Regions from separate parts of the Protofrankia sp. CiP1_Cm_nod2 genome, predicted to be linked through region 1. Evidence: riboswitches for the same ligand, from Rfam matches in the RefSeq annotation. Region 1 holds a riboswitch; the other holds the start of a gene.
What was found. A riboswitch is a leader RNA that binds a small molecule or an ion and turns the genes downstream of it on or off. The one in region 1 is predicted to bind cyclic di-AMP.

Region 1 (7,143 bases):
CGGCGAGCTCGACGTTGACCATCCGTAAAAGTTTCGCCGATGCTTCCTGTGCCAGCCAGGCCCGGCCCTGGCACACCTCGGAGTAGGCGTCCAGCGGGCGTTCGTCCGCGTCGTGCAGGGCTGCCACCACCGCGAGCGCGAGTGTCTCGCCGTCAACGATGGCGAGCCCGGCGCCCTTGGCCGCCGCCGGTGGTACCCGGCGCGCGGCGTCCCCGGCCAGTACGAGGCGCCCGAAGCGCATCGGTTCGTAGAAGACCGAGTCCATCGTGATGACGTTCGGCGGCTCCAGCAGCGGCCCTTCCGCCAGTTCCCAGTCGGCGTCCACGGCGAGCCGGGCGTGCAGTTCCGCCCAGATCCGCCCGGCCGGCCAGGCCGCGGCGTCGGCGGTGGCCTCCACCTGTAGGTAGAAGCGGCTTGTCCGGTGGTCGCGCAGCATGTGGCCGGCGAACCCCCGGGGACTGACCCCATAAATGATCTTATCGGTGGACGGGGCGACCGCGGCCAGGACCGCGAGCCAGGCCCATGCGCTGTCGCGCTGCCGGATGGAGCGTAACGCGCCCTCGGGGATCGATCCTCGGGAAACACCATGATGGCCGTCGCAGCCCGCGATGAAACGGCTTTCCACCACCTGCCGCTGCCCGCCGGCCGTGACGAAGGAGACGGCGGGGTGGTCGGAGGCCAGCGCGCCCAACATCACGTCAGTGACGCCGAACTCGATGACGCCACCCGCGGCAAGGTAGGCGGCAACCAGGTCGGCGACAAGCTTCTGCTGCGGGTAGACAACGTGGTGGCGTCCGCCCGCATGGCGAGCATACTCGACGACAAACGCTCTGCGACGATGTCGGAACTCACAGTCGTGGTGCGGCACACCTTCGGCTCGCAGGCCGTCGGCGAGCCCGTTGCGCTCCAGGGCGTCCACCGCCGCCGGCCCGAGCAGCCCGGCGCGTGGACGGCTTTCCACCCTGGCCCGACTGGCGGCCTCGAGCACGAGCGTGTCGATACCCCGACGAGCCAGCACGACCGCGGCCACCAGGCCCGCGACACCCGCGCCAATCACAACAACGCCCACCCGGCGAGGACGCGGCCGGGAGGCGGGCGCGTCCGGCTGGCGCACACCACGCCCGTCCGGCACGGACCCCGACGCGGACCGCGTCATGGCGAGCGCCTCCCCGGGGAGCATCGGCACGATTCCTGATCATCCGTCACGCTGCCCTGATCACGTGACTGACCTGGAAGGACCGATCCGGACGAGGCACTGCCAGAGTACGACGTCACATTCCGACACGCGTCAGAAGGCCGACAACTCGGCATCAACCAATCGGACAATTTTCGCAAAAAGAGCAGAGTACCGCCAATGGGCAGCCTTGATCGCTACTTAACGTAGCAGTATTGCTCACTATCTGTACTCGAAGGCTCCTGGTCGACCGTCTGTCGCCGCTATGGCGTATTGTCATCCTCCGCATCCCGCAAGTCACGGAAAGCGGCACGTCAGTCGGGCGACCGAAGGCCACAAGCCAGCCGGTCGCACCCGGCGCCGCCCCGGCCGGCGAAGGAGGATGGGGTAGAAGAGCCGGTTATGACACTTCATACAACTACTTGGGGTAGTTGTGAGGGACTAGTGTTTACTAGCGCCATCCGTATGAACTAGTCTCGCGCCGACGTCACGACGCACCGGGCCGAACTGCCGAATCCTGCCCACGGTCCCGGTGTTCCCTCCGAGTCGTCACCAGGGCAGGAGCGGGGGACCCATCCTCCACCGGACGGCATCGAACCGCGGTGTCGCCCTCGGGGTGAAGTGTGCAGCGCGATGGTCGCGCGACCCACCGGGCAGCCCAGCCCGAACCCGACAGCTCACCTCGCAGGCGAACGGGAAGGATCACAACCTTGTCTGCGCATGATGTGCAGCCTGATCCAGCAGTACGATCGCGTTCGTCGCAGGCGGCTGCGCCGTCGTCCCGCCAGCACCCGATCGACCGGCACGTCGACCGTCCGGCACGCGGCCGGCATCGCGCGCCCGCGCCGCAGCCCGGAACGGGCCGCTCGCGAGCCCGGGCCGCTGTCGCCGTGGTGACCACCGGTACCGTCGCGGTGTCCGGTGTCGCCCTGGCCGGATGCGCCACGGCCGACTCGAACTCCGACGATGCCTCCGTCACCTCGCCGATAACGCTTGGATCACAGTTCGGCAGCCAGGCGTCACTGGCCAACCTGCGCACCTCGACCATCAATCCGCTGTCCACGGGTGGTTCCGGATCGGTCACCAGCCAGGTACTCAACCAGACCGACCTGCATCCCAAGAACGGCGTCGTGCTCAAAGTCACGAATCCGGACGTCTCCGTGAAGGCCGACCAGCCGGTGGAGATGGGGTTCTCCCTCGAGGACGCGGTCACCCACGCACCGCTGGTCAATCAGCTTGTCAAGGTCCAGGTGAAGCTGCCGGAGGGATGGGCCACCTTCAAGCACCTCTACACCAACGAGCAGGGCTTCACCAGCTACACCGCGAAGGTTCTCACCACCACGCAGATCACTGCGATTTTCGACGGGACCGACGCCCTGCGCTCGACACGGTCGACGAACGTCGGCACGTTGACCGTGATTCCCAACACCCCGCCCGTGCAGCGCTCTCCCCAGATCACTGGCCTCGATGCCCCGACCATGAGCAACGCCATCTCGGGCGCGCTCGCGGCCGCCAGCTCGCTGGGTGAACGGGCGGTGTATCTCGCGGCCCAGCAGGCCGGGAAGCCCTACGTCTATGGCGCTGAGGGCCCCTACACGTTCGACTGCTCAGGACTGGTCCAGTACGTCTTCAAGCAGCTGGGACGCAACATCCCCCGCACCGCCGAGGGACAGTACGAGGCGACCACCAGGATATCGCAGTACAACAAGCAGCCAGGTGACCTGATTTTCTACGGCGCACCAGGTAACATCTACCACGTCGGTATTTATGCGGGCGATGGTAAGATGTGGGTGGCACCCAAGTCAGGTGATGTCGTCTCGCTGAGGGCCATCTATACCACGTCATATTCCGTCGGCCGGGTTTTCTGAGCGAACCGGTCAGCCCGCGTCCACATCCGGCTGTCAGTACGCGGCTTCGCGTAGTGGCAACCAATATACTGTAGAAACAATTCACAGGCGGGTTCCCGCGCGGCCTCCCCCTCCGATTGTGCGTGAACCTTGCCGCCAGGTCGATCTTGTCGACGTCGACACCGGCCTGGCGGCGCTCCGCGGCATCCCGCGATGATGACTTCCGCTGGTTGGACCGAGCCAACCCCCCCAGCTCGGAAAGCCCGGCGGAACAAGAGGCTTCCGTCGGCCGGTCGTACTGGACCCCCCCCACAGTCCGGCCGGTCGGCGGGAGCCGCCCTCTCCCACCGACCGGATGCGCGGCCGAGGCTGGAACCTCATCAGACGCCTTCTCCGCGGGCCTCCCAACCCCGGATGCCCGCTCCTACGCCTTGGGCTTCCTGGAGAAGTCCCACAGGCTGCGCGTGACCTGCTTGTCCCACGTCCCGTCGACATGCTGGACATGGGTTCCCGACGGGCAGTTCGGGACCTGCCCGACCGGCCCCACCACCGCGACGGCGGCGAACTTCAGGTTGTTGTCAGGCGCCCCGCAGGCAATCGTGAGGGCGGCCCGCCCACCTTCGCCAAGACCCCAGATGTAGATCTTGGACTGGTCGATCTTCGACCGCTTCTCCGACACGTAGCGCACGACGTCACGCAGGTACTGCACGTCCGCGCCCCGGGGGTCGTCCAACCTCCATTCGCCGTCCACGGCTTCCGGGTAGACCACGGCGAAGTGCTGCCGGTCGGCAAGCGTCGAGGCTTCGGTGATCTTTTCGATCGCAGCCGCGTCGCTGTTGTTGTCATGCAGGACGAGGACCAGCGGCAGGGGCTTGCCGGGGTCGGCGTCGGCATGAACGGCGAGCTCGCGTTCGGCGGAGGCGTACCCCGCCGGTATCTTCGCCCGCTCGGTATCCGGGCTACCCGAGCGAGACACGTAGATCCAGGCGACCACGAGCACGGCACCGATGATCAGCACCCGCTTGCGGTTCTTGGCCCATAGCTGTTTCCCGGCTTTCAGCGGATTCGACACCACGAGACAACCGAACCACACCAGGAGCCGTCGATTCGGCAGATTCGCCTCGCGTCGCGGGCAAGTCGGGGCCACCCGGAGTGCGCTGTCTCACACCCAGTCAGCTTGCGATACCGATTGACTACTAAAAGTAGTCAAACAGGCATGTCCGGTACGGCAACCACGGCACGGCTCGTTCGTTGACGTGGTGTATCCACCAGAATCTCGACAACATCGGATTGCGGGGCATACGGCTGCCGGAACAGGGGTGAGGCCGAAGTGGACAGTGGTCAGGAACTCGACCATCGACTGATCAAGATTGAACACGAGCTGTCGGTGTTCGGCCGGCGCGCCGAACGCTTCCGGATGGCCATCGCCGGCGAGTCCGGGACGGTTCTGGACCGCTCCGCCTACCTGCTGCTCAGCCACATCCACGAACACGGCGCCGTACGGCTGACCACCCTGGGCACGGTGTTCGCCCTGGACATCTCCACGGTGAGCCGCCAGATCGCCGCGCTTGTCACGGCCGGGCTGGTGGAACGCGCCACCGATCCCAGCGACCGGCGGGCGACGCTGGTGAGACTCAGCACCCGCGGCCAGCAACGCTACCTCGCCACCCGCTCCGCACGGGTAGAAAAAATCAATACCCTGGTACGCACCTGGGACCAGGAGGAACTCGGTGTCTTCGGCGCGCTGCTGAGCCGGCTGAACGTGGCGATCGCCGAACACGACCGCGCCCATCTGCCGCCGCAGCACGACGAGCCGTGTCCCGCACCCGCCACCCCGCCGGCCGTCAGGACGGACTGACGGCCGACGGCCGGGCACCGGGCGACAGGCCGCTCCCCCCGCGTCCGGGCGCAGGCCCCCCGGCTGCTTCCCGCGCCCACCGAAGGTTCCCCGCGGCCGCCCGGCCCCGGGTCAGGCATGGACGTCCAGGGCGTGCAGGCGTGCCTGGCGCAGCACCTCCGTCTCCGGCGGGCCGGCCAGTTCCGGCAGCCAGCCATGCACCCAGGACAACAGCAGGTCGGCCAGGGCCGGGTTCTGCGCGAGGACCGGACCGTGCAGGTAGGTACCGATCACACGGCCGTCCACGACACCGTCGGTGTGGTCCGGGGTACCGTTACCGACCCCCTTGCGCACGATCCCGAGCGGCCGGCCGTGCCCGTTGGGCAGTGCCCGGGTACGTCCCCCGTGGTTCTCGTAGCCGAGCAGCAACGGCAGCTCGAGCTCGGGGACGGGCTCGACGACGATGTCACCGACCGCGCGTGGCGGCACCGGCTGCTCGAACGAGCGTCGCGTCTCCACGTCCACCAGGCCCAGGCCGTCGTGGATACGGCCCTCACCGGCGGGGAAGGACGCACCGATCACCTGGTATCCGGCGCACACCGCGAGCACGGCCGCGCCCTGGGCCACCGCGTGCGCGATCGCGCTGTTGCGGCGCAGCCCCTCGGCGGCCAGCACCTGCGGCTCGTCCTCACCGCCGCCGAGCAGATAGATGTCGCAGCCGGCCGGCACCGGCTCCCCGGCCGGGACGCCGATCACCTCGGCCGGCAGGCCACGCCAGCGCAGCCGCTGCGCCAGCACGGTCGCGTTGCCGCCGTCGCCGTACGTCCCGAGCAGCTCCGGGTAGATCAGGGCGATCCGGGTCGCCGACTCCCGGCTCATGCCGCGGCCCCGGTCATGTCACCGTGGATGGTCACCTTTTTGGTCACCTTTTTGGTCAACTGTTCGTCCTCACCGGGGCGACCCGCCCCAGGATGTCGCGGAAGGCGGTGTAGTTCGCGACCACATCGACGATCTTCTCGTCCAGAACCGCCGCCGCGCTCTCGGCATCGGGATGGACCGTGTGCGGGATCTCCGCGTATGCCAGCCGGACGCTCATGTCCTCCTTGCGCCCACCGGTGACCAGCACCCGCCGGCCCGGCAGCCGCTCGAACGGGACATCCCAGATCCACGACGGGTCACGCCCGTCAGCGGTCTGCGCGTTGAAGTCAACGATCACCGGCCGGGTGGGCGTGCTGTTGAGCAGCTCCATCATCTCCACCCAGCCGGCCGGGTTCTTCGCCAGCAGCAGCCGCCCGCGGGTACCGGAGTCGCCGAGCTCGACCTCCTGGTAGCGGCCCTGGACGTCCTCAAGGCCGGTCATCGCGGCCAGCGCCTGCTCGACCTCGACCCCGAAGAGCTTCGCCGCCGCGGCGGCCATCGCCGCATTGCCGAGGTTCACCCGGCCGGGCAGGTCGATCGACGCCGTGAGGTGACGGCCGAACCAGAGCAGCTCGTGCGGCCCGGTGACCGAGACAAGGGGCTCAGGCCGGGCCAGCCCGCAGCCGCACCACCAGCCCGTGGCGTTGCGGTGCAGCAGGCTGGCGCACTGCGGGCACACCATCGCGTCCGCCGTCCAGTTCTGGCCCGCCGACACCCAGACCTGGTTCGACCAGCCGGCGGCGGCCCAGGCCACCAGCGGGTCGTCGGCGTTGGCGATCGCGGTCGCGCCGGGCAGCTCGGCGCCGAGATCACGCCAGAGGCTCGCGATCCGCCGGGTCTCGTTCGACCGGTCGAGCTGGTCACGGCTGATGTTGAGCAGGATGACCGCGCGGGGCTGGATCTGCCTGGCCACTTTGGGCAGCCAGATCTCGTCCACCTCGAGCGCGGCGGCCGCGTCGTAGGGCGGCTTGGACAGGGCGGCCAGCACGCCCGCCGCCATGTTGGCGCCACCGCTGTTGCTGCGGACCGGGCCGAGCGTGCCCAGCGCGCGGGCCAGCAGCCGGGTGGTCGTGGTCTTGCCGTTGGTCCCGCTGACGCAGGCCACCAGCTGCCCGGCCGCGACCTCGGACAGGATCTCCGGGGAGACCCGCAGGGCAAGCTTGCCGCCGATCATCTCACCGGATCCGCGTCCCAGCTGGCGGGAAGCCGAGGACGCGAGTTTCTCCACAGCAAGGGCGGCACGGGTGCGGGCGGAGAACCGGCGCGGGAAGGGTGTGCTCATCGCCTCCCCAGCGTGCCACGGGCCGCCGCGCCGGTGACCGACACCCCGTCATACCCGTCCCATGTCGGTCCCGGACCAGCTCCAG
Region 2 (7,278 bases), on a different contig from region 1:
CGACGGGGTTCGCGGCTACGGTTTCATAGCGCCCGATGCCGGTGGCGACGACGTTTTCATGCACGCAAACGATCTTCAGGACGAGAAGCACCTGTTCCAGCCCGGAACGCTGGTGGAGTTCGAGGCGGAGGAGAGTGACAGGGGCCCGAAGGCCTCGGTCGTCCGTCTGATCCGCCGGGCTCCGGCCCGTCCGGCGCCCGTGTATCCGGTGGTCTCCCCAGGTGTGGTCAACGGGCGTTCGAGCGCCGACGACGACGACATGTGCGACGTCCTCACCGTCGGGGAGTTCCGGCATCTGCTGACCGAGACGCTCATCGAATCGGTGCCGACCCTGACCGGCGGCCAGATAAGCCAGATACGGCAGCGACTGACCACCCTCGCGCAGGCGCGCGGCTGGGTCGAGTCCTGACCGACGCCGCTCCGCCCGGGGCCCTGCCTGGCCCGGGGCGGACCGGCGGCCCCGCTGGTGCCCGGGCGTCACTGATGCCCGGACGCTGCGCCGTCCGCGCTGGCCATGCCGCCGGCCGCGGCGTGCGCACGTCCGGGTTCGTGGCGTTGCTTCGGCGGTCCGTGGGCCCACCCGGGCGATCCACTGCGCCCGACAGCGCAAACGCTGTTTCGGGCAGTGCAAATGCTGTGCCCGACAGTGCAAATGCTGTGCCCGACAGCGAAACACAACGGTGGAAAAAATGTTGTTGCCGGTCCGCATCGGCCGTTTCACGATACGCGCTGGTTAACCATGGGAGCGGTGTGTAGCGCCATCACGCTGCGGCCAGCTCGTACCGTCCCGGCAGCCATCCTGGGACGGCCCGCGTAAATGATGCGTACGGTGAGTGTTGTGCGCCGACATGCCGAGAAAACCGCCGCTTGCGGTTACCAAAAGTAGTTCGCTACGTTGGCCGGGCTCTCAACGGCACCGGACCGCACGCCGAGTTCTGTCCACGGTCCGGTGTCTTCCGACTAGCGATCGCCAGGACAGAAGCGGGGGACCCACCTTTCCGCCGGACGTCGCCACCACGGTGGCCGTCCTTGGGGTGAAGTCGGCCGCGCAGGTATCCGCGCGTCGACCGGGCTTCCCGGCCCGAACCCGACAGCTAACCTCGCAGGCGTATGGGAAGGATCATCGTTGCCTGCACACCAGGTGAATTCAGGTCCGGCTGCCGTAGGTCATCCCAGTCCCAGTTCCAGGCGCGGTCGTCATCGCGCGCCCACGACCCGCTCCGCCCTCGGCCGGATATCGGCACGTACCGCGGTTGCCGCCGCGGCCACCGGTACCGTCGCCCTCTCCGGGCTGGCCGCACCGGCCCTGGCGAACGACCGTGGCGCGGGCACGGGCGGGACGGGGTGGACCGACGCCGCCACGGCCGGCACGACCACCGCGGCCGGCACGACCGCTGCCCGGCCCGCTACCTTCACGATCACCCCGGCCGTCTGGTCGGCGGCCTCGTCGCCGGCCGCCGCCGCGGGCGTGCGCACGCTGTCGGCGCAGCCGGTGAGTTTCTCGACGTCCACCAGTGGTTTCGGGGCGAAACTCGTCTATCTGGCGTCGAAGCAGGCCGGAAAGCCGTACGTGTGGGGTGCCGAGGGGCCCCGGGCGTTCGACTGCTCCGGCCTCGTCCAGTACATCTACAAGCAGCTCGGCCGCAGCGTCCCGCGGACGGCCAACGCGCAGTACAACGCCTCCCAGAAGATATCGAAGAATGCCCGGCAGCCCGGTGACCTCATTTTCTTCGGCCGGCCGGGCGGCATCCACCACGTAGGGATCTACGCCGGGAACGGGATGATGTGGGCCGCCCCGCACACCGGGGCCGTGGTCCGGCTCCAGAAGGTCTACACCGGCAGCCATCTGGTCGGCCGTATCAGGTGACCCGCCCGCCCGGGCCGGGCTGGCGGCCACGGGGTGTTCGGGTGCCCCGGGCGGACAGCGCGGGCAACAGCCGGCGGCCGCCGCGAAAATTTCTCCCGGCCACTGCCGGGTAACTGTTCCTGGAGCCCCGGGCAGGTCCGGCGCGGGTCCCGCGCCGGATATCCAGAAAATTCCGGCCGGAGCGCACGGTGCTTCTCCCGGAGCGCTCCGGAAATGACCGGGAAATTTTCTGGACGAATGCGGTCGACGGCCTGCGCCCCGGTCTGCCCGACGTGTTCCAGTCGATCAGGCGCGCTGGGAAGAGCAAACCGTCGGCTGCTCGAAGGAAATGCTGTCCTGGCGCCGCCAGTGAATTTGACGAGCCATTTCGACGATACTTTTGGATGAGAAACTGATCATGTCCAGGGGAAGACACAGAAAACCCGGCCGGTGCAACGGCGCGGCATTGGTGGGCACCGTCGGGCTCATCGGGACGACGGCCGGAATGATGCTGACCGCGGCCCCGGCCAGCGCGGCCGGGCCGTCCGGGCCCGCCGTCGTCGCCGACACGGCCATCGCCCGTGTCGCCGCGAACGCGGGGCTGCCCAGCTGCCGAGGGGTGCCGCTGGGCACCTGGGTGGCGGTGGCGCTCGCGGAGTCCGGTGGCAACGCCAGGGCGCGTAACGCGCACGGTGAGGACTCCCGCGGGCTCTGGCAGATCAACGCGCGGGTCCACACGGGCTGGCTGGCGGGCCGGAACCTGTACGACCCGGCCACCAACGCGTGGGCGGCGAAGAAGGTGTGCGACAGTCAGGGCGTGCGTGCCTGGAGCGCCTACACCAACGGTTCCTACCGCCGTCATCTGGCGCGGGGGAACGCCGCCGCGGCAGCGGCGAAAGCCAGCCCGGCGAGCATGTCGACAACGCGGTCGAGCGCCCCTGTCCCGCCCGTCAGCGGGATCAGCTACATCACCCGGAACTGTTCGCTGCCAGCGTCCACGGCAACCGTGAGAAACGGCAGCAAAATGCGTACCGAGGTGGCCGCGGTACAGCGGCGGCTGACCGGTATCGGATATCCTCTCACCGTCGACGGGATATTCGGCCCGCAGACCACCAGGGTGGTCAAGGAATACCAGCGGCGGCACGGCCTCGCGGCCGACGGAACAGTCGGCGCCCGCACCTACGCCCAGCTGTTCCCGTGCGGCTGACGGCTGGGTGCCACTGACGGCCCTGGGTGCCTCCCCCTCCCTCGGGCACCCGGGGCGCCACCGTCCGCGGGCGGCCACCGTCCCCGCCTGGGCGGGCCGGTGGCCGGCGGCCGCCCGCGGACGTTCGCCCACCAGGCCGCGACCGGCGTGAGTCTGTTGTCGTGTATGTTCATGTTTTCTGGCCGTATCAGCGCATTCTGGCTGTATTGGCGCATGCTGGCAGCATCAGTACATTCTGGCTGTATAGGCGCATTTTTGCCATATCGGCGTACACCGCGACAAACTCGTGCCGATCTTCTCAGGTGAGTGCCAGTTCCTGCGGGACGACGATGACGTCGACGAGCGCGCCGCGCCGCCACACCGTCAGTTCGAGCGGGCGGCCGATGGTGTCCTCCGTCATCAGCCGTTGCAGATCCCCCGGGGTGGCGACCGGCTGCCCGGCGACGGAGAGCACCAGGTCGTCGGCGAACAGGCCGGCGCGACCGGCCGGGCTGCCCGCGACGACCTCGGCCAGCCGCACCCCGTGCCGCCGGCCGGACCGCTCGGCCAGGTGTGGCGGCAGCGGTGCCCGGGTGCTGGCGACCCCCAGGTAGGCGCGCCGTACCCGGCCGTCGCGCATGAGCGCGGCGAGGATGCGGCGGGTGGTGGCGTTGACCGGGACGGCGAGCCCGAGCCCGATCCCGGCGACGGCGGTGTTCACCCCGACGACGTGGCAGTCGGCGGTGACCAGCGCGCCGCCGGAATTGCCCGGGTTGAGCGCGGCGTCCGTCTGGATCACTTCGTCGATGACGCGGACGGTGGCGCCGGCCCGGGTGGGCAGGGAGCGGCCGAGTGCGCTGACGACCCCCGCGGTGACGCTGCCGGTCAGGCCCAGCGGGCTGCCCACCGCGACGACGAGCTGACCGACGGAGAGCGTGTCGGCGTCGCCGAGCGCCGCCGGGGCCGGCGTGCCGCTACGGGCCCGCAGCACCGCGAGGTCGGAGAGCGGATCGGCGCCGATCACGTCCACTTCGCTGTGGGTGCCGTCGGCGAACTCGGCCATGCCCGCCGCGCCGCCGCCGGTCTGCCGTCCCGCGCGCCTCGGTCCGCTGTCGACGACGTGGGCGGAGGTGAGCAGGAAGCCGTCATCGGTGAAGACCACGGCGGATCCGGCTCCCTCGCCACGCGGCGTCCGTACCCGCAGGCTCGCGACAGCGGGGGAGACGGTGGCGGCGACTCGGGTGACGACCTGTGAGTAGGCATCGAGCGGATCCTGCATCCCGGCCTCCTGTCCCGCTTACATAATTACATCATGAGAAGCAGTGGACGCCGGACAATGTTCCCCGGGCGTCCGCCGGACGTCCTCCTGGACGTCCCCCTGGAGCGCCGGTCAGGTAGCGCGGAGCCCATCCACGACCACCCGCACAGGCCATGATCCAGAAGAGTTTGTCGTTGTGTACGCTTTTTGGCCGTAAAAGCGTACACAACGACAAAATTACGCCGATCTTCTCCGGCGGCCGACGTCCATCCAGGCCTGTTCATTCCCCGTGCCGGTGCCCGGCGGTATGGCGGCGCCGCGCCGGGACGGCGTCTGAAGGTAGGTTCACCGACGTGGTCGAGGTGTCCAGGCAGCGCTTCGAGGCCCTGGTGGCCGAGGCGCTGGACAGCCTGCCACCGCAGCTCGGCCGTCAGATGTCCAACATCGCGGTCGTTGTCGAGGACGAGCCGCCGTCGCCGGGGCTGCTGGGGCTCTACGAGGAGGTACCGCTGACGCAGCGGGGCGACTGGTACAGCGGGGTGCTGCCGGACCGGATCACGATCTACCGGCGGTCGATCTGCGACCTGGGCCGGACCGAGGAACAGGTCGTCGGGCAGGTACGGGTGACCGTCATCCACGAGGTGGCCCATCACTTCGGCATCGACGACGGGCGGCTCGCCGAGCTCGGCTGGGGATAGGACCCGCCGGCGGCCACCGCGGCCCCACCATCCGTCGGCGTGCCATCCGTCGGCGTGCCATCCGTCGGCGTGCCATCCGTCGGCGTGTCGTGCGGTGCGTCCCGGCCGGGCGGCAGGGCCAGCGTCGAGCCACGGCCGGTGTAGCCGTCGCTGCCGTCTGGAACGGCGTGGCCGCTGTGCCGTCGTGTGTCGCTGTGTCGCTGTGTCGCTGTGTGGTCGTGTGCCGCTGTGCCTGTTGCCCCGCTCCGGGCGAAGTCGCCGTTTGTAGCGTCCTTGTTGGCAGATAGTTGACTTGTGGTTGCTCTACGTGTCTACTTCATGTCGTGGCCAGTCAGCTACGGAAAGTCGTCGTCTGGCCATCTCGTCGCTGTTGAGGCGACGTGTCCCGCAGCGCCGCGCCGGTACGCGAGCTGCCGGTGCATGAGCTAGCCAAGGAGCAACTGTGCGTAGAAAGCTGAAAGCGGCCTTCGCCACCGCCGTGTTGGCAGGCACCCTGGGGACCGTGCCGCTGCTGGCCGGGCAGGCCACCGCCGCCAGCCCGGCCGGGACGGACGGCAGGACGCCCAACCTGCAGGCGGTCGGCCTGACCAGCGATGGCGGCAGGCTGGTCCCGTTCTCCACCCGGTCCCCGCAGCGCGCGGGGGCGGGGGTGCCCGTCACCGGGCTCATCGGCCAGGACACCTCGCTCATCGGGATCGACTACCGGCCCCAGGACGGGCTGCTCTACGGCGTGGGCAACGGTGGCGGCGTCTACACGCTGAACACCACCACCGGAGTGGCCACCGGAGTGTCCCACCTGGGTGGCCCGCCGTCCGGTTTCACCTCCTTCGGCGTCGACTTCGACCCTGTCGACGGCCTGCTGCGCGTCGTCAGTGACTCGGGGCTGAACCTGCACCACGATGTCGTCACCCATGTGACGACCACGGACACCCCGTTGTCCGCCCTCGGTGCCACCGCCGTCGCCTACACCAACAACGACAGCGACCCGGCGACCGGCACCACGCTGTTCACCATCGACACCAACCTCAACCAGCTGGCGATCCAGGCGCCGCCGAACAGTGGCACCCTCACCACGGTCGGCGCACTCGGCGTGGACCCGGCTCTCAACGCCGGTCTCGACATCTACAGCACGGTCTCCGGGGGCACCTCCGTCGACGCCGCCGGGTTCGCGGCGCTGTCGGTCGCCGGTCAGTACGGCCTCTACTCGGTCAACCTGCTCACCGGGCACGTCAGCCTGATCGGGCAGTTCCCGGCCGGGACCGCGGTCTCCGACCTGGCCGTGAAGCCGTAACGACAGTCCTCGTTCACGGCTCTTCCCCGTTCGCGGCCCGTTCGCGGCCCCCGGTCGATCACGGACCGGGGGCCGCGTCGTCTCCCCGCCCAGCGGCCCCGTCCCAGCGCCCGGTCATGAGAACGAGTAGGCATACGGCTGCCGGAGCGGCCGGCTGTCCCTCGTTCCCGTGATCTGATGCGTTGAACTACTGCCGCATCGCTGTGGTCAACGCTGTTGACGGCATTGCCGCAACGATTTGATCTTCAGGGCGGCCTCGCGGCCGGACGGGGATTGACCGCGGGGCCGCGGCTCGGCCGCCGTCAGGGGCGGATGCCCTGGTGGTGCTGCGGCATGCGCAGGCGGGCCGTCTGGTGGGTGACCGCCTCGATGTCGCCGGCCGCGGCGTCGAGCAGCTGATACGCCAGCTCGGACAGTGCGCGGGAGACCGCGACCTCGTCGCCGATTTCGGGAATCTCGGTGTCGGCGGGATGCCGCCGCGCGTGCCCGACACCCCGCAGCCCGCGTCCGGCGTCCGCACGCGGCCCCGTGTGCAGGGCCGCCTCCGCGCGGGTGTGGCCGTCGTCCTCGATCAGGAACACGTCGACCGTCCATCGCTTGGTACGGGTCATGACCGGTCGCCACCTTTCTCAACAGATCTCGCCTCGGCGGATCCTGCGGAGAGCTCGTCAGCGGGCCCCGGGCCACCAGCGGTACACAGCGGACATCACCGTGTCGCCTGGTTGGTCCTTCGGACCGTGTCGCCTGGTTGGTCCGTCCGGCTCGGCTTCTCCCAGCCTGACACGGCTCGACAGCTGCCGCGAACGGCCTTCCACGTCAGATTGTGATCATTTCTTCACGCTGGCGGTGTCTCGGTGGTATCACCGCCTCACGCGGGCGAGGCGGCGTCGCGGCCGGTGGGGCGGAAGCGGCGCAGCCGCAGCGAGCTGGAGACGACGAACACGGAGCTCAGCACCATGGCCGCGCCGGCGATCATGGGGTTGAGCAGGCCGGCGGCGG

Region 2: it holds a riboswitch for cyclic di-AMP, as region 1 does, so the genes downstream of both, NBW84_RS00185 (C40 family peptidase) here and NBW84_RS04300 (C40 family peptidase) in region 1, are expected to answer to the same signal.

The regions. Positions count from the first base shown of each region.
Region 1 covers NZ_CAKKTL010000023.1:120-7,262, forward strand. The annotation lists partial or broken gene NBW84_RS04295 (4-hydroxybenzoate 3-monooxygenase) at 1-1,180, opposite strand, end outside; cyclic di-AMP (ydaO/yuaA leader) riboswitch at 1,704-1,879, shown strand; gene NBW84_RS04300 (C40 family peptidase) at 2,068-3,042, shown strand; gene NBW84_RS04305 (PHB depolymerase family esterase) at 3,446-4,096, opposite strand; gene NBW84_RS04310 (MarR family transcriptional regulator) at 4,352-4,879, shown strand; gene NBW84_RS04315 (type 1 glutamine amidotransferase) at 4,991-5,737, opposite strand; gene NBW84_RS04320 (MurT ligase domain-containing protein) at 5,793-7,058, opposite strand.
Region 2 covers NZ_CAKKTL010000001.1:37,502-44,779, reverse strand. The annotation lists gene NBW84_RS00195 (cold-shock protein) at 1-409, shown strand, start outside; cyclic di-AMP (ydaO/yuaA leader) riboswitch at 959-1,124, shown strand; gene NBW84_RS00190 (hypothetical protein) at 1,198-1,512, opposite strand; gene NBW84_RS00185 (C40 family peptidase) at 1,493-1,867, shown strand; gene NBW84_RS00180 (peptidoglycan-binding protein) at 2,265-3,053, shown strand; gene NBW84_RS00175 (trypsin-like peptidase domain-containing protein) at 3,352-4,311, opposite strand; gene NBW84_RS00170 (metallopeptidase family protein) at 4,644-4,988, shown strand; gene NBW84_RS00165 (DUF4394 domain-containing protein) at 5,431-6,279, shown strand; gene NBW84_RS00160 (DUF1876 domain-containing protein) at 6,582-6,890, opposite strand; gene NBW84_RS00155 (heavy metal translocating P-type ATPase) at 7,148-7,278, opposite strand, start outside.